4 regions of the Micromonospora sp. NPDC049903 genome follow, and region 3 is predicted to be linked to each of the others. Evidence: riboswitches for the same ligand, from Rfam matches in the RefSeq annotation. Region 3 holds a riboswitch; each other region holds the start of a gene.

Region 1 (4,948 bases), on a different contig from region 3:
GGGACGCATTCAGTTGTGGCCCGGCACGCCGGGTGTCGACACCGTACCGCCCGGTCGCCCTACGGCGCCAGACGGCGTCGACACCCGGCGGGCGCGCGACCCGTCAGGCTATCCGCAGGTCAGGGGGCGGTGATGCTGGGTGCCGTGCCGGTGCCGAAGGACCATCCCTCGACCGTTCCCGGTGCCGGGTTGTAGCTGGTCGCGCCCAGCGTGCTGTAGGTCCAGGCCGCACCGCTGCCGGAGGCGTGCCAGTAGGACCAGTACGCGCTGGCCGGCGGGGTGTTCACGCAGGGCTCGGTGGCGGCGGTCGGCTGGCCGTTGATCCGGCAGATGAACGCCAGGCCCCATCGTTGGGTGCCGGTCACCGCGAAGCCCGCGCCCTGGAGGGCGGCCAGCCCGGTGGCCGGGTCGCCGAGCGCGCACGCCACCTGGACGCCGCCGCCGAGCGGTCCGTAGTCGACCACGACGGTGACCCCCGTCGTGCCGGTGCAGGCGGCGGCGTGGGCGGCGCGCGGCGACGGTTCGACGGCGATCAGGCCGAGCGCGACGACGGCCGCTGCCAACAGGCCGGCGAACCACCGGCGGACGGGACTCTGGACATGGGACATGGGCACTCCTTCGGCTCGGGGAACGGGGATCGGTGTGCGGATCAACGGCAGGGCAGGGTGGGTGCGCCGGGGTCGGCGGTGGCGGCGGAGAGCCGCGCGTACCCGGTGCCGGTGATACCGAGGACGGCCTGGGCGGTGGCGCGGGTGGCGGTGCCCGGGTCGAAGACGCCGCCGTCGAAGTCCACGGCACCCCGGTCGGCCGCCGGCCCGGCGCAGCCGACCTGCAACCCGGTCAGGAAGACCCGGGCCCGCAGCCAGGCCACCGGCCGACCGCCGTCGCGCAGCGCCTGCGCCGCCAGGCCGGTGCTGTTGGCGTTGGCGATCCCGTCGGCGTTGGCGAACCCGCCGTCGACCCGCTGCACCGACACCAGCCAGCGCAGTGCCCCGGCGGCATCGGAGTGCCGACCGGCGGCCCGCAACGCCTGCGCCGTGAGGGCGGTGGCGTCCACGTCGGAGCTACAGACCGACTGCGCCGGCAGCACCGGGTAACCACCGTCCGGGCACCGGGTGCCGGCCAGCCACCCGGCGGCCGACGGCGGCACCCCCGCTGCGGTCCGACGCAACGCGAGAATCGCGAAGGACTGGCTGAACGTGTTGCTGTAGTCGCCCCACGCCGACCGGTCGGTGAACCGGCCGTCGGGCGCCTGCAACCCGCGCAGCCGGGCGACCAGGTCCACCCCGCCGACGTCGGTCGGGTCGCCGCCGCGTACCGCGACGGCGAGGGCGAGCTTGGCGGTCGCGCCCGCGTACGCCTCGGTGGTGCCGTTGCCGACGTAGCCGTCGCGGACGTCCGGCCGGGTGACCCAGGCCAGCGCCGACGCGCCGAAGTCGTCGGCGACACCGGCGGCGGCGAAGGCGAAGACCGCGTCGAGGGTCAACCCCTGGTCCGGGTACGCGACGCCGTCGAAGACGGTCTCGAATCGTTCCCCGTCGACCAGTTGGCGGGCCAGCCAACCGGCGGCCGCGTCGGAGCGGACGCTGCCCACCTGGGCGGGGGCGGCGATCGCCGGGCCGGTGAGTGTCAGGGTGAGGGTGAGGGCGGCGAGTACGCCGCAGAGGAGGGTGAGCAGGCGGTACCGGCTCAGGCGGACGACCATCGGGGCGCGCCTTTCCGGCCCGGCGGTCGTCAGGAACCCGGCCCGCCCGTCAGAACGTGGCTGGCCGGCCTCCGACCCGTGGGCCACGACGGGTGAGGAGCAGGGACTCGCGGGCACGTCGGGTATTCGGGCTCGCCACCGGGGTATCCCCCGGCGGCCTACCGTTGCGGGCCAGCGCCGGACTTCGACCGGACTTCCCCCACACGTGACCGCGGATGTGGAATTGTCGGGCCAGTCTGTCGACCCCCACCGTCGCTGTCAATGTGCGACGGCTCGCACGCCGTGCGTCACGTCCGCTCCCGATGTCGGTGCTCGGGGCTATCGTCCGGCCATGACGAATAGTGATCTTGAGGTTCCCCCGACGCTGCCGACGGCCGAGGAGGAGGACCGTTTCTGGGCGCTGGTGGAGCAGGCGTGGGCCGCGCTGGGGCCGGAGCCGGCGGCCCTACGCCGCGCCCTGGTCGGCCGCGACCCCGCGCACGACGACGGGTACGCCATCGACCGGTGGCTCGACCCGTTCGTCGCCGAGCTGCGCCGACTCTCCGCCGACCTGTCCCGCACCGAGCTGGTCGCCCTCGACCGGGTCGTGGAGCGCAAGCTGTACGACATCGACCGCGCCGACATCCACGAGATCACCGACGGTTCCGACGACGGCTTCCTGTACGCGCGTGGGTACATCGTGGCGCTGGGTCGGGAGTTCTATGAGGCGGTCAAGGCGAATCCGGTGACGGCGGTGCCCGACGCCGGCTGCGAGGGCTTCTGCTACCTCTTCTCCCACCTGCATCACGAGCGGTTCGGCGACTGGCCGGACACCGGCTCGGGGATCAGCCGGGAGTCGTGCATGAATCCGGCCGGCTGGGCCGACGCGTAGCTCGCGGGTCGGCACGACCAGGACGCCACCGGATCGGCGTCGCTTGTGAAGTATGTTCGGTTCGACTCCCTCAATGCCACACACACGCTATCGGCGTATGCACATAAGTGAGCAGACGATCTCTCCCGCGACCGGCACCGTAGTGCTGCCCGATGTCGCGAGGGAGGTGATTCTCATGAAGAAGCTCACGGTTCGCCGGCTGGAGTCGGTGAAGACCAGCGCTGTCGCCGCTGCGTGTGTCGTCTCCTGACGGTGACACACCTGAAGGCCGGCACCCGGACGGCAACTCCGGGTGCCGGCCTTCAACGACCCGGATGAGATGAGCGAAAAGGACGACTGACCATGGCCGGCTACCCACCAGACACACTTGTCCGAGTGCGCCCGTTCGACCACCGAGCGGAGGGCGACACCGTCATCATCGGCGACGTCGAGCGACAGGTGTTCCTGTCGATTCCCGCCGAAGGGCTGGATCTGCTCCACTCGCTGGCCGCCGGCAACTCGGTGGGCGAGGCGGTCCGCCAGTACGAACAGAAGTACTCCGAGACGCCCGACATCACCGACTTCCTCGACGCCCTGGGCGACGAGGGCTTCGTCGAGGTCGACGGCGAGGCCGCCACACCCGGCCCCGCCCCGGCCCCCGCCCCGGCCGCGACGTCCCGCCCCCGGCGCAGCTGGAGCCTGAACTGGCTCAGCCCGACGGTGGCCCGCCGCATGGTCAGCCTCCCCGTGCTGCTGCTCTGCGTCCTGATCATCGCGGGTGGCGTGTACCTCGCCGCGGACGATCCCGACCTGCTGCCGACGCCCGGCGAGACGCTGCTGTTCCCGATCCACTTCGCGGCGCTGACCTGGGCGACGTTCATCCTCACCCTGGTCGGGGTCGCGATCCACGAGGCCGCGCACATGGTCGCGGCGCGGGCGGCGGGCGTACCGTCGCGGCTCGTCATCGGCAACCAGATGTACATCCTGGTGGTCCAGACCGACATGAGCACGATCTGGATGGCGCCGAAGCGGCAGCGCTTCGTCGCGTTCATCGCCGGAACCCTGGTGGACGGTGTGCTCGCCTCGTCCTTCGTCTTCGCCCTCTGGGCGGGCCGGCAGGGCTACCTGCAACTGCCGGAGTGGGGCGCGCTGCTGCTCACGGCACTGCTGTTCACGTACCTGGTCCGGATCATCTGGCAGACGTTCCTGTTCCTGCGGACCGACGGCTACTACATCGTCGCCACCGCGCTCGGTTGCCGGAACCTGATGTCCGACACCGAGGACTACCTGCGCAACCTGGTCGCGCGGATGGTGCGGCGCACGCCCCGGGTGGACCAGTCCGGCCTGCCCCGGCGGGAGATGCGTGTGGTGCGCTGGTACGCCCTGGCGTGGATCGGCGGGCGGTTCATGGCCCTGCTCACCCTGATCTTCGTCGGGATCCCGCTGCTGTGGGGCTTCATCTACCAGTTCCTGCTCTTTGTCTCCGGGCAGGACTCCATGATGGGGTCGCTGGACTTCGTCACCATCGCGGTGATCAGCTTCCTGCTCGACGGGGGTGGGCTGCTGCTGTGGGGCCGCAGCCTCTATCAGAACGCGCGGGAGCGGCGTCGCCGGCACGACGTCCGGTCGGCCCGGGAGCAGGCCCGCTCCGCCACCCCGAGCACCGCGACCCCGACGGTCGTGGAGCCGAGCGGCCAGCAGTGACCCTTCGCTTCCGCCGACTCCCACTCGCGGCCGACCGTGGTCGCGGGTGGGAGTCGGCGGCGTACGGGTGCCGGCCGGTGGATGGCGGGTGGCGCTCAGGCGACGGCGTCGGGGCGGCCCAACCGGCCCGACCCCAGGCCCATCCGCTCCATCAGGTAGTCGACGATCAGGCGCGGGTCGGCGTGAATGGCGCCGCACGGCGTTCTCCGGATCATCCCGCGATCGGTGAAGCGTTGCAGGAACAGCCCGACCCGGGAGCGGGTCGTGCCGATCATCGCGGCGTAGTCCTCGTGGCGCAGCTTGAGGCCGATGCGGATGCTGCGGCCGGACGCGGTGCCGAACCCCTGCGCCAGGTCGAGAAGTCGCATCGCCAGACGCGCCTCGCAGTCGGATGTGGTGTGTTGTAACAGCAGCGAGCGGTGCCGGCGCGCTTTCAACATCTGGCTGCGCAGCCACACGTCGCAGATGTTCGCCTCGTCGAGCAGGTCCCGCATGGCGACGTTTTCGAGCACGATCAGATTCGTGTCGACCACGGCGGCGGGAATGTACTGGTTCGGCATTCCGGGAAGCGAGTCCTCGCCGAAGTACTCGTTCTTCGACAACATGTCGATAATGGTTCGGCGGCCGGTCGGAGAATAGTGCTCCAGGAATATCGCGCCACTGTCGATGAAATAGACACGGCCGTCCGC
Region 2 (4,948 bases), on a different contig from region 3:
AGGAGATGCGCGGCGACGGGCGGCAGGCCGTGCTCGCCCCGGACCGTCGCGTCCTGTACACGCTCTACACCCACCAACCCGATCACCGGCATACCCGGGACCGGATCAGCGGGCGGCCGGGCCGTGACGTCCACGCCTTCGTGCACACGCTGCACCTGCACGAGCGGTGGGCGTTCTGCGTGGACCTGCCGCACCCGTTCGGGGAGGGACCGGCCGACGGGCACGCCATGGCGATCGCCCCGGACGGCTCGCGGTTGTACGTCGCCGACCTCACCTCCGGCACCGTCGCCGAGATCTCCACGGAGGAGCTGACGGTACGCCGCACCGCCGCCGTCCCCGTCGCCTCCGGCCCGGCGTACGCGACGGCGGACGACGATCGACTGTTCCTCGGCGGGGCCGGTGTGGTGCGTACCGTGGATGCCGTCGGTCTGCGGGTCGTTGCCGAACGGCCGGTCGACGCTCCCGTCAGCGGTCTCCTCCTCGGCCCGGACAGCGGTCGCCTCTATGTGGGTGGGCGGGACGCACTGAGATGGCTCGACCCGGCCAGCGGCGCCGAACTGGGTCGTGCCGCGGTGCCCGGCCTGGTGGGGTTGCGTGGCCCGGTGTCGTCGTCCTGAGCGGGCGTCACCGTCGGTCAGAGGAGCGATTCCCGGCGTGATCGTGCCGTCCGACCCGTCCGATTAGGGTGACCAGCGTCGTCGTACGTTAGGAGGATCAGGGAACAGGATCAGGGGGAGTGTCAGCCCCCTGACGCCGGGTCTTCTCTGGTACGAACGTAGGAGTTTCGACGAGAGGACAGCGCCCTTATGACCCATGCCCTGGTCACCGCCGAGAACCTCAACGACGCGCTCGACGACATCGTGGATCGGGTGCCCGGTGCCAAGTTCGCGGTGGTGCTCTCCCCGGACGGCATCATGCTGGGGGCCTCGCGGGGCATCGACGAGGAGATCGCCGAGCAACTGTCCAGTGTGGTCTGTGGTCTCCAGGCGTTGGGTCTGGCCGCCGCCCGACTGTGCGGTGAGGGTGAGCTGCACCAGGTGGTGGTGCAGATGTCGCGGGCGTTCCTGTTCCACGCCACCACCGGCAACGGGGCGATCCTCACCGTCGGTATCGACGGCTCGGCCGAGGTGGGGGACATGGCGTACGAGGTCGCCCTCTTCTGCGCCCGGGCCGGGCATCACCTGCCGGTGTACGTGGAGCCGGCGCCCCACCTGACCGGGCGGTGATCCGCTAGCCGCGGTCGCGCTGCGCGTCGTACGAGGGCGCCGGGTTGGCCACCTGCCACAGTTCGGCCGGCAGGTTCGCGATGACGTCGTCGTAGTCGGCGGGGGCGACGTCATCCCGAATGGTGTCCATCACCGCCCGGATGCCGGCCTCGGCCAGGTCGGGGTCGACGTCGGCCCGGCCGCCGACGCGCTGGACGAACACGTCGAGCCCGAACCGTTCGGCGGTCTCGCTGGGCGCGAACGTGTACGCCCGTAGCCCTTCCGGGAGTTGGTCGGCCAGGTTCCGGGCCTCGCCACCGTCGATCCGCTCGGCCAGCGTGGTCAGGGTGGCGCGCGCGATGGCGGTCGCCTGTTCCGTCGACGCGCCGGTGCGGTTCGCCACGGACTCGATGAACTCGTTCTCGTCCAACCCGCCGGCCCCCTTCTCGCAACGGATCTGGCGTCTACCCGGGAATCGTCGTGACAAACGGCACTCTTCACCCGAGTACGGCCGCTGGGGCATCGATGAGTCTTGTGCGCCGGTGCGCGGAACGGATAACGTCGCGCCGTCGCGGTAATGGGAAGCCGGTGTGAGACCGGCGCGGCCCTCGCCACTGTGACCGGGGAGTTCACTCCGACTTGTACGCCACTGGGTCCGTGGAGGACCTGGGAAGGCCGGAGTTCGCGACGATCCGGGAGCCAGGAGACCGACCCCGACGTGTGATCTCGTCCACGAGGTGTTGGAAGGGGAGGTCGACTCATGCACATCGCTGAGGGCTACCTACCACCGGTGCAGGCGGCGGCATGGTTCGCGGTCTCGACACCGTTCGTCATCCACGGTGCGCGCAACCTGGTCCAGCAGGTCCGCGCGAACCCCGACGCGAAGTTGTTGCTCGGCGCGGCCGGTGCGTTCACCTTCGTCCTGTCGGCGCTGAAGATCCCTTCGGTGACCGGCTCCTGTTCCCATCCGACCGGTGTGGGTCTCGGCGCGATCCTGTTCCGAGCCCCCGTGATGAGTGTGCTCGGCACGATCGTGCTGCTGTTCCAGGCACTCCTGCTGGCCCACGGCGGGTTGAGCACGCTCGGCGCGAACGTCTTCTCGATGGCCATCGTCGGCCCCTGGGTGGCCTTCGGCGTGTACGCGCTGATCCGCCGGCTCGGTGGCGGCCTCGGCATCTCGGTGTTCTTCGCCGCCGCTTTGGCCGACCTGGCGACCTACTGCGTGACCAGTGCCCAGCTCGCGCTGGCCTTCCCCGACCCGGATTCGGGCTTCGTCGGCGCGCTGGCCAAGTTCGGGTCCATCTTCGCGGTCACCCAGATCCCGCTGGCGATCAGCGAGGGGCTGCTCACCGTCCTGGTGGTCCGGTTGCTGGTCCGGGTGAGCCCGCAGGAACTCCGCCGGCTCGGCATTCTGCGCCGTCCGGCCCCGACGACCCAGGGAGCGGTGGCGTGAAGTCGTTCGGCCGGACCAACCTGTTGTTGCTGCTCGCCGTGGTGGCGCTGGCGGTGGCGCCGCTGGTGCTGGGGCTCGGCAGCGGCGAGGAGCCGTTCGCCGGGGCAGACGCCCTCGCCGAGGAGGCGATCGTCAACGACCATCCCGACTACGAGCCGTGGTTCAGCTCGATCTACGAGCCACCGTCGGGTGAGATCGAGTCGGCGTTGTTCGCACTCCAGGCCGCCCTCGGCGCCGGGTTCCTCGGCTACTACTTCGGGGTCGCCCGGACCCGGCAGCGGCTGCGTGGCGAGCAGACCGCGACCGGGGAGAAGACCACCGACTAGTGCTCGCGTTGGACGTGGCGGCGTACGCCAGCCCCTGGCGACGCCGCCACCCGGCGGAGAAGGCCCTGTTGGCTCTGGGGCTGTTGGGCTGCGCGTTGCTCCTGCCACCGTGGCCGGGTGCCCTGGTGGTGGGTCTGACCGCGGCGGCGGCGTTGCTCGGGCCGGCGGCGCTGCCGCCGCGCCTGCTGGTCCGGGCGGCCCGGACCCCGCTGTTGTTCATCCTGACCGGCTCGGTGCCGATGCTGGTGGCGGTCTCCGGCCCGACGCGCGTGCGGTGGGCGCCGGAGGGGCTGGCGACGGCCGCCGCGACCGCCGGTCGGGCCTGCGCCGCCCTGCTCTGCCTGCTGCTGTTCGCCGCCACCACGCCGCTCGCCGACGTGCTGCCCCGACTCCAGCGTCTCGGGGTGCCCAGCGCGGTCACCGAGGTGGCCGCGCTGATCTACCGGATGTTGTTCCTGCTGTTGGAGAGCGTGCACGCGGTGCGGCAGGCCCAGGCGGCCCGGCTGGGTTACCGCACCTGGGCCAGCACCTACCGGTCACTGGCCGGGCAGGCCGGCGCGGTCTTCGTCCGGGCGTTCTCGCTGGCCCGGCGTTGGGAGGAGGGGTTGGCGCTGCGCGGTTACACCGGCTCGTTGGCGGTACGCACCGAGGTGCGGCAACCGTCGGTGGCGTTCCTGGCGACCACCGTGCTGCTGTTGGCGGCGGTGGTGCTGGCCACCCGGCTGCTGGTGGCGCTCGGATGAGCGGCGACCCGCCCCTGGCGAAGCTGCGCGAGGTCAGCGACCCGCCGCTGTTGGAACTGCGCGGGGTCAGCTTCGGGTACGAGGCGGAGCGGCCGGTGCTGACCGACGCCGACCTGCGGGTGCCGGCCGGGCGGCGGATGGCCGTGCTGGGGCCCAACGGCGGTGGCAAGACGACCCTGTTCCGGCTGATGGTCGGCGCGTTGGCCGCCGACGCGGGCACGGTGCTGGTCGGCGGGGTGCCGCTGCGCCGGACCCGGGCCGGGCTGCTCGACGTCCGCCAGCAGGTGCAACTGGTGCTCCAGGACCCGGACGACCAGTTGTTCGCCGCGACCGTCTTCCAGGACGTCTCGTTCGGGCCGGTCAACCTCGGTCTGGACGACGCGCAGGTGCGGCAGCGCTGTGCCGAGGCGCTGGCGGCGTTGGAGATCACCGACCTCGCCGACCGCCCCACCCACCTGCTCTCGTACGGCCAGCGCAAGCGGGTGGCGATCGCCGGGGCGGTGGCGCTGCGGCCCCGGGTGCTGATCCTGGACGAGCCGACCGCCGGGCTCGACCCGTCGGGGGTGGAGGCGCTGCTGCGGACGCTCGACGCCCTGCACCGGGCCGGCACCACGCTGCTGCTCGCCACGCACGACGTGGACCTGGCGTACCGGTGGGCCGACGAGCGGGTGCTGGTGGCGGGTGGCCGGATCCGGCAGGGCGTGACCGGTGCCGAGTTGGGCGGCGGGGACCTGCTCGACGGTGCCGCGTTGACTCCGGCGTGGGCGCCGGTGGTGCACCGGCTGCTGGACCGCGTACCCGACCTGGCCGGTGCCCGGCCACGGACCCCGGTGGAGTTGGCTCGGCTGTTGGACGCTCTGGTCGGTACCGGCCGAAAGGTTCCGGAAGGACCTTGACGCATCGACCAAGATGGTTACGATTTGCGCAATGCGACGGATTCGCCCGGAGCTCACCGGCCCCGACCCGACCGACGTCCATCCCGCCTGGCTGCCGCCGGCCGCGTTTCGCGCCGTCGGTTCCCGGCACACGCTCGTCCACGGCGACGGCCTGCTCGTCGACACGGTGCTGCACGAGGTCCGACTCGCCTGCGCCACGCACGGCGGCACGGTCCGCCGCTCCGCCGACGGCCCACCCGCCCACCTCGTCCTCGCCCTGACCGAGACCGCCGGGCGTCCGGGCGGGACCGCACCCGCGACCGAGCCGTCCGACCGCTCACCGTCC
Region 3 (4,948 bases):
GGACGCCGCCAGGCGCCGGGTGACCTGCGGTCGGGGTCGGACCAACCCGACGGCGAGGACGATGGCGGTGAGCACGGTCGCGGCGACGAGCAGCGGGATGCGCGCGGCGGCGGGCACGACGTGTAGGCCGGAGACCGCCCAGAGCAGCGCGAAGCCGGCGAGGACGAGGGTCCCGGTACGGGCCAGGGCGCGCTCGGACACGGCGACGTCATCGGTGCGCGTGCGGGTCTTCCCGGTCTCGGTCATGACGTCCCTTCCGTGGTCGCGGAGCCGGGCAGCAGGTGTCCGAGCAGGAGTTTGAGGATGAGCATCGGTGCCAGCCAGGCGAGTGCCGTCGGGACCGGCGACAGCGTCACCGCCGCGACGAGCAGCACGGTCGAGGCCGCGAACGCGAGTGGGCGTTTCAGCGCCGGTGCGGCGGTGGCGATCAGCACGGCGGCGGCGAGGGTGCCGGCGTAGAGCACGATCGCGGTCGACCACGGGTACGCGGGCAGGACCAACGCGACGACGGGCAGGTGGACGTGGGCCGCCACGAAGACCAGTTGTCGTCGGACGACGTCGGCGCCGGTGTGGAACCGCCTCGATGCGGACACGGTGGCGTTCACGACGGCACCACCGAACAGGTCGAATCCGAGCACCGTCAGCAGGAGGACGATCGGCACCGGGTAGCCGGCAGCGGCGCCCACGGCCCCGGCGATGGTCGCGCCGACACCTGCGGTGAGGTAGCTGAGCCGACTCTCCGCCCGCGTGGCCCCGGGCGCGACGAGCAGGTCGTTGAGCCGCGAGACCGGACCGCGCGGCGGACTCGGGGACGTGGTCGTGGGCATGGCCGCCGTTCGCTCGGAGACGATTGGTGAACTATCGCTCAGCATAGTGAACGTTTGTGCACCCGTCGAGTCGAGGGCCTGCTCGAAGGAGCCCGAGTCGGCGACGTCACTCAGCCCTCGGCCGGGACGGGCTCCTGGATCGCGGTGCCGGAGTAGAGCCGATCGATGGTGTCCCACCAGCGCCGCAGGCCGTCGTGACCCATCGGATCGGTACCAAGCACGTCGGTGATGCGGTCGCGCAGCAGGATGATGGAGAGCTCATGGGCCAGCAGCACGACCGCGAGTTGTGCCCGGTCCACGTCCGGGGCGACCGCGCCCGCGTCGGCCATCCGGTGCATGAGCGAGTCGGCGAACCCCTGCAGCATCCGGTACGCCTCGACCGAGCGCGACGTGGTGCCGACGAGCAGGTGCGCGAGATACCGGGTGGCCGACGGGGAGGACAGCGCGTCGGCCGACGCGAGGAAACGGTCGGGCGGGCCGGAACCGGCTGTCTCGGCGAGTGCCTCCAGTGCGTTGCCCAACACGCCCAGCACGTGCGCGTCGACGGCGGCGACCAGGCCCTCACGCGACCCGTAGTGCTTGATGATGAGCGACTGCGAGACTCCCGCGCGCTCCGCTACCTGCTTGAGCGACGCGGCCGCCGGCCACTGTTCGCCGAAGAGTTCCAGGGCGGTGTCCCGAATGATCGCCTTGGCGGTGCGATCCTCCGGTGCATACATGTTCACCACAGTAGCAATCCCGGCGTGCGGTGCGAACGGGCCGGCAGTGGCACCGGCGTCAGGTCAGTGCCTCGGCCATCCGCCGCACGCCTTCAGTGATCAGCTCGGGGGTGGTGCCGAGGTTGAATCGCGCGTGTCCCGCTCCCCCGGTACCGAAGACAGGGCCGGGACTGAGCGCCACCCGGCCGCGATCGAGGAAGGTCGCGGCGGGGTCGTCGCCGAGACCGAGGGCGCGGCAGTCGAGCCAGGCCAGGTAGGTGCCCTCGCCAGGGCGGTAACGGACCGTCGGAAGGTGTTCGGCCAGCAGCCGGGTGAGGAGGCGACGGTTCTCGTCGAGGTCGTCCACGAGGGCGTCGAGCCATCCGACGCCGTCTCGCAGGGCGGCGACGTGGGCCAGCACACCGACGTGGCTGGGCCCCTCGTTGACCCAGGCGGGGATGCGGGCGAGATCGTCGGCCGCAGCGGGTCCGGCGATGGCGACGGCGGCCTTGAGCCCCGCCAGGTTCCAGGCCTTGGACGCGGAGATGACCGAGAAGGCGTTCTCGGCGCCGGGCACGCTCAGGTACGGCGTGAACCCGGCCCCGGTCAGCACCAGCGGCGCATGGATCTCGTCGACCACCACACGGACACCATGCCGGCCCGCCAGCGCGGCGACCTCGGCGAGTTCGTCGGCGGTGTGCACCGTGCCGGTCGGGTTGTGCGGGCTGCACAGCAGGTACGCGGGCCGGGAGCCACGTTCCGCCGCGCGCCGGAACGCCTCGTCCAGGACCGCCATGTCGATCCGGCCGTCCTCGCCGAGCGGGGCCTCCTCGATGGATCGACCGGTACGCCCCACGACCTGGTAGAACGGCGCGTAGACCGGGCAGTTGACCACGACGGCGTCGGTCGGACCACAGATCACGTCGAGGACCTCGACGATGCCGCTCATCACGTCCGGAACCATCGTGGTGCGGTCCACCGCGATGCCGTCGAAGTCCCACCGGTCGCGGGCGAAGTGGGCGAGCGCCTCGGCGTAGTCGGTGCCGGTGGGGTAGCCCGTGTCGCCGCGCCGGACGGCCTCGGTGATCGCGTCGACGACCGACCCGGCCAGCGGCGCGTCCAGCTCCGCCACGAACATCGGAAGCACGTCGCTCGGGTAGGCGCGCCACTTCTCGCTCGTCCGCTTCCGCAGCTGGTCCAGAGTGAGCTGCCGCAGGGGTGTGGTCTCGGAGGTCACGACACCGAGACTAGTGACTCGATCTTCCGGCAGCGCCGACGGACGACGGTGTCCGGTAGGGTGCTCGGCGGCACGAACTGTTGCGAGGTGCCCCACCCGTGGTGGGGAGAATCGGGAAGCCGGTGAGAGTCCGGCACGGGCCCGCCGCGGTGACCGGGGAGCTGCCGCCCACGCGCGTCACGCGCAGCCACTGGCCCTGCCGGGCTGGGAAGGCGGGCGGTGAGGTGACGATCCGGAAGTCCGAAGACCGGCCTCGCGCCTGGTTGCCCTGCGCTGTGGCCAGGGCCTGGAGCGCAGCGGGAGCCTGCCCATGATCAACGAAGTGTACGAGGTCATCCACGCCCGTCGGGACGTACGCGGTCAGTTCACCGGCGCGCCGATCCCGGCCGAGGTCCTCGATCGGGTGCTGGCCGCCGCGCACGCCGCGCCCAGCGTCGGCCTGTCGCAGCCGTGGGACTTCATCCTGGTCCGCGATTCCGCGCTGCGGGCGGAGTTCCACCGCCACGTGCAGCAGGAGCGGGACGTCTTCGCCGCGACCCTGGACGGGGAGGAGGCGCGCCGGTTCGGCACGATCAAGATCGACGGGGTGCTGGAGTCGACCCTGTCGGTCGTGGTGACGTACGACCCGGACCGGGGGTCCCCGGCGGTGCTGGGTCGGCACGCCATCGCCGACGCCGGCCTGTACTCGGTGTGTCTGGCCATCCAGAACCTGTGGCTGGCGGCCACCGCCGAGGGGCTCGGCGTGGGCTGGGTGTCGTTCTACCGGGAACCGTTCGTGCGGGACCTGCTGCGGATCCCGGCGGGTGTCCGCCCGGTGGCCTGGCTGTGCCTGGGTCCGGTCACCCACCTGGAGCAGGTGCCGGACCTGGAACGACACGGCTGGCGGCAGCGCCGTCCCTGGCGGGCAGCGGTGCACCGGGACCGCTGGGAGCCGGCGGGCCACTGACCCCGACGGCGTAAGGGTGCGTCAGCTCGGGGCGAGGAGGCAGAACTCGTTGCCCTCCGGGTCGGCCATGACCGTCCACGGCAGATCGTCGCGGCCCACGTCCACGGTGGAGGCGCCGAGAGCCCGCAGCCTGGCCGCCTCGCCCTGCGGGTCGTCACCGGGGTACGGGCGGACGTCGAGGTGGACCCGGTTCCAGCCGGTCTTCACGTCGGGCGTACGCAGGAACTGCAGGTACGGACCCACGTCCGCAGCGGAGCGCAGGACCGCTGCGCGGTCGGTAACCTCGTGCAGACGCCAGTCCATGGCGGTGCTCCAGAAGTCGGCCATGGCGCGCGGGTCCGCGCAGTCGACCACGACGGCGGCGACCGGTCCGACGTCCCGGTGGGCCGGTCGCGGGTCCAGGACGCAGAACTCGTTGCCCTCCGGGTCGGCCATGACCGTCCACGGGACGTCGCCCTGTCCCACGTCGGCGAGGGTGGCGCCGAGATTTTTCAGGCGCGCGACCGTCTCGGCGTGGTGGTCCGCCGAGGTGGTGGCGAGGTCGAGGTGCACGCGGTTCTTCACCGTCTTGGGTTCCGAGGAGACGACGAGGTCGACGAAGACGGCGATCGGGTCGGGATAGGCGACGCCCTCGGGTTCGAGGTTGGTGACGCCGGGCTCCTCGCTGGAGATCCCCCAGCCGAGCGTCTCCGCCCAGAAACCGCCCAGCGCGGAGTCGTCCCGGGCCTTCATGTTGATCTGTACGAGCCGTGTTGCCATCCGGCGATGCTAGCGGCAACGCGACACGAATTCGATTCACTTGATGCTGGCCGATACACCTCCGTGAAGTTTTGGGCGTTATGACTGGGTTGTCCGCATTGGAGTTCTATCGTGTCCCTGCGTGACAGCACGCCAACGGGGTTGCACGAGGAGGACAAGGTGAATGGACCGACAGGGATGACGACGGGCGAGTCGAGCAGTCGAGGAAACCGTCGCAAGCTCAAGGCGATTCTGGCCGGAGGGATCGCGCTCGGCCTCGGCGCGACGATCACCCTCGCCGCCTGGAACGACTCCGAGTACGCCTCGGGCACGTTCACCGCCGGTAGCTTCAGCATGGAGGGCAGCACGGACGGCACCACCTACGCCGAGCACCCCACGGCCGGCACGGCGGCGTCGTTGGCCTTCAGCACCGGCTTCGACAACATGAGCCCGGACGACGTGGTCGCCGCACCGTTCGCGGTGCGCCTGACCGCGGCGACGA
Region 4 (4,948 bases), on a different contig from region 3:
ACGTCGACAGGTGCGGTCCCCGGCCGAGCAGCACCAGCTCCGCCACGGTCAGGGCGGTCTCCCCGCCGGTCTCCTGCACGACCACGGCCAGCCGCCGCGCGGCCTCCCGGGCGGGCAGGGTGGACAGCGTGTCGCCGTCCACCGTGACCTGACCGGTCCGGCTGCGCAGGGCGCCGTAGAGCAACCGCAGCAGCGTGGTCTTGCCGCTGCCGTTGGGTCCGATCAGACCGAGGACCCGACCCGGCCGGGCCGTCACGCTGACCCCGTCGATGACCGGGTTCGCGCCGTAGCGCCAGGTGACGCCGGTCGCCTCGATCACGGCTGCTCCCGGAACCGCTGCACGATCCGCTCGAGGCCGTCGATCGACAGCGGCGTCGGCGGCTCGGTGAAGTTGAACAGCTGCGTCATGACCTGGCCGTTGCGGACCGCGTTGAGCTGCTGTGCGCCCGGCAGTCCGGTGAGCCCCTGCTCGACGGCCCGGGGGTCGCCGTCGCCGTAGAGCAGGATCAGCACGTCCGGGTTGCGGCCGAGCAGTTCCTCGACGGTGACCTCGAAGACCCGATCCTTGACGTCGCCGAAGACGTTGCGGAAACCGGCGGCCTCCAACTGCGGATGGGCCATGCTCCCGGTGCCGTACGCGTACGTGGTGCCGCCGCCGACGGTCGGGTAGAGCACCGCCGCGGTACGCCCGGACGAGTCGCCCGCCTCGGCCTGGACCTTCGTCATCCGGTCCTTGAGCGCGGTGACCGCAGTCGTCGCCTCGGCCTGGCGGCCGAACACCCGGCCGTACGTCTCCATCTGCCGGTAGATGTCGTCGAAGCTCGGTACGGCGGTGCTGTCCGGGCACATCGCCGGCTCCTCCAGCAGCGGGATGTCCACCGCCTCCAGGGTGTCGCGGGAGAGGTTGTCGACCTCGCCGAGGACCAGGTCGGGCTCCTGGCTGATCACCACCTCCTTGGAGATCTGGAGGTGGCCGCTGGTGTCGGTCTTGTCGGTCAGCAGCGGGATCCGGTCCAGCTCGGCCTGGGTCTCCGCGTCGTAGTACTCCTTCGGGTACTGCCCGGCGCGGGCGGTGGCCCGGTCCAGGACGCCGAGCGCGTGCAGGTACGGCACGGCGGCGCTCTTGAGCAGCACGACCCGCTGGGGAGGAGCGTCGAAGGTGACGTCCACGCCGCAGTTGGTCACCGTGACCGGATAGCCGGGACCGGCCTCGGTCGGCCCGTCGGCGGCGCCGCCGCACCCGGCGACGAGCAGCACGCACGCGGAGGCGGCGGCGGTGGCGAGGCGGGTTGCCTTCAACATCGGTTCTCCTTGACGGGTGGGCTCTTCAGGCACCGGAGGCGTGCAGACGGCGGATCAGGACCAGCAGGAAGGGAGCGCCGAGCAGGGAGGTGATGATGCCGATCGGGATCTCCTGCGGCGCCAGCAGCACCCGGGCCAGCACGTCGGCCCAGACCAGCAGGATCGCCCCGAGCAGCGCGGCCACCGGCACCACGCGGACGTGCGGCGCGCCGACGATGCGCCGGGCCAGGTGTGGCACGACCAGGCCGACGAACCCGATGCTGCCGGCGGCGGAGACCAGGATGCCGACGCTGAGCGAGACCAGCACGAGCAGCCGGAGCCGGAACCGGTCCGGCGAGACGCCCAGGGTGTGCGCGGTCTCGTCGCCGATGGCCAGGACGTCGAGTCGCCGCCCGACGACGGTCAGGTAGCCGATGGTGCCGATCAGCACCACCGCGGCGATCAGCAGCAGGGCGTTCCAGCGGGCCAGACCCAGCGACCCGAGGAGCCAGAACATCACCGACCGGGCGCCCTCGGCGGACCCGGAGGCGAAGATCAGGAAGCTGGTGGTGGCGTACAGCGCGTACCCGACGGCGACTCCGGCCAGCAGCAGCCGGATGGAGGTGACCCGGCCGCCGCTGCGCGCGATCAGGAAGACCAGCAGCGACGCGCCGAGCGCGCCGACGAACGCGCTGGTGGAGAGCGCGTACTGGCCGAAGCCGGCACCCGCGCCGAACAGGATCGCGGCGGCCGCGCCGCTGGAGGCGCCGGAGTTGATCCCGAGCAGGTACGGGTCGGCGAGCACGTTGCGGACCATGGCCTGCAACGCCACCCCGCAGACCGCGAGCCCGGCGCCGACCAGCATGCCGAGCAGGACCCGGGGCAGCCGGACCTGCCAGACGATCGCCTGCTGCGGCCCGGTCCAGGTCACCTCGCCGGGCACCCCGACGAGCTGGTGCCCGATGATCCGGGCCACCGTGAGCGGGGGGATGCCGATCGCCCCGGCGCCGACCGCGACCAGCCCGGTCAGGACCAGGCCGATAGTCAGCGCGAGCAGCCAGAGGCCGGTCCGGCGACGCTGCGCCGCCACGCCGAGCACGTCCGTCCGGCTCGTCGGCAGGGTGGTGACGCTCACCGCACTCCCACGCAAAGTCGTTGTTCTTGCCAAGTCTTTGCAAAAACTAACACCATGATCATGCCAGCGGAAGGCGGATGAGTCGTTGTTCACCCGCCGCTCGACCCGGCGTCGCGGCGCGGACATCACACCGGCGCGACGGTCGTCGGGCGCGATCCGGACGCTAGGATCCGAGACGGTACTGGTTCGCCCCGGCCGTCCGGTCGGAGCGTCGTAAGAGGGAACCCGGTGTGAATCCGGGACTGCCCCGCAGCGGTGAGTGGGAACGACCGCCGTCACACGCACTGGACACCTGTCCGGGAAGCGACGGCCAGTAGGAGACCGGCCCAGCCGGTCGCGCCCACGAGTCCGAAGACCTGCCCGTGCCGCGTGCGCAGCCGCGCACGCCGCCGTCGGCCTCGCGGGAGGGCCAGGGCGAGGCCGGTCGTCGCGCCGTGCCCTCCCCAGCCTTCCCCGGAGCCGTACCGCCGGACCTCGAGGGAAGGGAACCCTGGCGACATGACCACTCCGTTCGGCACGAGCACCGTGCTCGGCTATCCGCGCATCGGCCCGCGTCGTGAACTCAAGACCGCGGTCGAGGGCTACTGGGCCGGCCGCGTCGACGAGCCGACCCTGCGGGCCACCGCCGCACAGGTACGCGAACAGACCTGGCGTACGTTGCACGACGCCGGCCTGTCCGCGGTACCGTCCAACACGTTCTCGCTCTACGACCACGTGCTCGACGCGGCCGTCACGGTCGACGCCGTACCCGACCGGTTCCGCCGGCTGGGCCTCGGTGAGCTGGACACCTACTTCGCCATGGCGCGCGGCACCGCACAGGAACCGCCGCTGGAGATGACGAAGTGGTTCGACACCAACTACCACTACCTGGTGCCCGAGATCGGCCCGGACACCGCCTTCGCCGCCCGTGCCGACAAGCCGCTCACCGAGTACGGGCGGGCCCGGGCGCTCGGCATCACCACCCGTCCGGTCCTGGTCGGCCCGGCGACCCTGCTGCTGCTGTCCAAGCCCACCGCCGACGCGCCGGCCGGGTTCCGCCCGTTCGACCGGCTGGACGACCTGGTCGACGTCTACGCCGAGCTGCTGTCCGCGCTCGCCGACGTCGGCGTGCCGTGGGTGCAGCTCGACGAACCGGCGTACGTCGGCGACCGGTCCGACGCCGAGATCCGCGACCTCGGTGCCGCGTACGCCCGGCTCGGCGGGCTGGCCCACCGGCCCCGCCTGTTCGTCGCCGCCTACTTCGGCGAACTCGGCGACGCGCTGCCCGCGCTGCTGGACACGCCGATCGAGGCGATCGGTCTGGACCTGGTCGCCGGGCCCGGCGACCTGGACCGGCTCGCCGGCCACGGCGCGCTGCCGGGCCGGACCGTGGTCGCCGGGCTGGTCGACGGCCGCAACGTGTGGCGGACCGACCTGCGGGCCGCTGCGGCCGTCGGCGCCACCCTCACCGGACTCGCCGACAGCGTGGCCGTGTCCACCTCCTGCTCACTTCTGCACGTGCCGGTGGACCTGGCCGCCGAGACCGACCTCGACCCTCGGCTGCGCGAACGGTTGGCGTTCGCCCGGCAGAAGGTCGACGAGGTGGTCGCGCTCGGTCGGGTGCTGCGCGACGGGGTGGGCGAGTTGCCCGCCGCGCCCCCGCCGGTGCCGTGGCAGTGGCGCGACGACGCGGTCCGCGCCCGCCTGGAGGCGCTGCGGCCCGAGCACACCCGGCGCGGTCCGTACCCGCAGCGCGCCGACGCCCAACGCCGCCGCCTCGGGCTGCCCACGCTGGCGACCACCACCATCGGGTCGTTCCCGCAGACCGAGGCGCTGCGCCGGGCTCGGGCCGAGCACCGGGCCGGTCGCCTCGACGCGGCCGGTTACGCCGAGCGGATGCGGGCCGAGATCGCCGACGTGGTGGCCGAGCAGGAACGGCTCGGGCTGGACGTGCTGGTGCACGGCGAGCCGGAGCGCAACGACATGGTGCAGTACTTCGCCGAACACCTCGACGGCTTCGCCGCCACCGCCCACGGCTGGGTCCAGTCGTACGGCTCCCGGTGCGTACGCCCGCCGATCCTGTACGGCGACGTGACCCGGCGCGTACCGATCACGGTGACCTGGTCCCGCTATGCCCAGTCGCTCACCGACCGGCCGGTCAAGGGCATGCTCACCGGCCCGGTGACCATCCTGGCCTGGTCGTTCGTGCGGGTGGACCAACCGCTGGCGGAGACCGCCCGGCAGGTCGCGCTGGCCCTGCGCGACGAGGCGCGGGACCTGGAGACGGCGGGCATCCGGATCATCCAGGTCGACGAGCCCGCGCTGCGGGAACTGCTGCCGCCGCGCCGTCGGGACCACACCGCCTACCTGGACTGGGCGGTGGCCGCCTTCCGGCTGGCGACCAGCGGCGTCGCCGACGCCACGGCGATCCACACCCACCTGTGCTACTCGGAGTTCGGTGAGGTGCTGCCCGCCATCGACGCCCTGGACGCCGACGTGACCAGCATCGAGGCGTCCCGTTCCCGGATGGAGATCCTCGACGACCTGGCCACC

The links. A riboswitch is a leader RNA that binds a small molecule or an ion and turns the genes downstream of it on or off. The one in region 3 is predicted to bind cobalamin.
Region 1: another riboswitch for cobalamin. It lies ahead of ACIBO1_RS17125 (peptidase); the one in region 3 lies ahead of bluB (5,6-dimethylbenzimidazole synthase).
Region 2: another riboswitch for cobalamin. It lies ahead of ACIBO1_RS19380 (energy-coupling factor ABC transporter permease); the one in region 3 lies ahead of bluB (5,6-dimethylbenzimidazole synthase).
Region 4: another riboswitch for cobalamin. It lies ahead of metE (5-methyltetrahydropteroyltriglutamate--homocysteine S-methyltransferase); the one in region 3 lies ahead of bluB (5,6-dimethylbenzimidazole synthase).

The regions. Positions count from the first base shown of each region.
Region 1 covers NZ_JBITKL010000009.1:235,783-240,730, forward strand. Annotated here, with positions in the region: gene ACIBO1_RS17120 (hypothetical protein) at 120-614, opposite strand; gene ACIBO1_RS17125 (peptidase) at 650-1,705, opposite strand; cobalamin riboswitch at 1,805-1,934, opposite strand; gene ACIBO1_RS17130 (DUF4240 domain-containing protein) at 2,037-2,576, shown strand; gene ACIBO1_RS17135 (hypothetical protein) at 2,952-4,259, shown strand; gene ACIBO1_RS17140 (Crp/Fnr family transcriptional regulator) at 4,355-4,948, opposite strand, start outside.
Region 2 covers NZ_JBITKL010000012.1:35,337-40,284, forward strand. Annotated here, with positions in the region: gene ACIBO1_RS19365 (YncE family protein) at 1-617, shown strand, start outside; gene ACIBO1_RS19370 (roadblock/LC7 domain-containing protein) at 807-1,226, shown strand; gene ACIBO1_RS19375 (DUF2267 domain-containing protein) at 1,231-1,635, opposite strand; cobalamin riboswitch at 1,761-1,936, shown strand; gene ACIBO1_RS19380 (energy-coupling factor ABC transporter permease) at 1,966-2,658, shown strand; gene ACIBO1_RS19385 (energy-coupling factor ABC transporter substrate-binding protein) at 2,655-2,984, shown strand; gene cbiQ (cobalt ECF transporter T component CbiQ) at 2,984-3,727, shown strand; gene ACIBO1_RS19395 (energy-coupling factor ABC transporter ATP-binding protein) at 3,724-4,623, shown strand; gene ACIBO1_RS19400 (alpha-glucuronidase) at 4,655-4,948, shown strand, end outside.
Region 3 covers NZ_JBITKL010000011.1:16,995-21,942, reverse strand. Annotated here, with positions in the region: gene ACIBO1_RS18360 (hypothetical protein) at 1-246, opposite strand, end outside; gene ACIBO1_RS18355 (hypothetical protein) at 243-827, opposite strand; gene ACIBO1_RS18350 (TetR/AcrR family transcriptional regulator) at 938-1,546, opposite strand; gene ACIBO1_RS18345 (MalY/PatB family protein) at 1,605-2,762, opposite strand; cobalamin riboswitch at 2,831-3,033, shown strand; gene bluB (5,6-dimethylbenzimidazole synthase) at 3,073-3,708, shown strand; gene ACIBO1_RS18335 (VOC family protein) at 3,730-4,467, opposite strand; gene ACIBO1_RS18330 (SipW-dependent-type signal peptide-containing protein) at 4,627-4,948, shown strand, end outside.
Region 4 covers NZ_JBITKL010000018.1:28,857-33,804, forward strand. Annotated here, with positions in the region: gene ACIBO1_RS23490 (ABC transporter ATP-binding protein) at 1-319, opposite strand, end outside; gene ACIBO1_RS23495 (ABC transporter substrate-binding protein) at 316-1,302, opposite strand; gene ACIBO1_RS23500 (FecCD family ABC transporter permease) at 1,328-2,416, opposite strand; cobalamin riboswitch at 2,582-2,795, shown strand; gene metE (5-methyltetrahydropteroyltriglutamate--homocysteine S-methyltransferase) at 2,915-4,948, shown strand, end outside.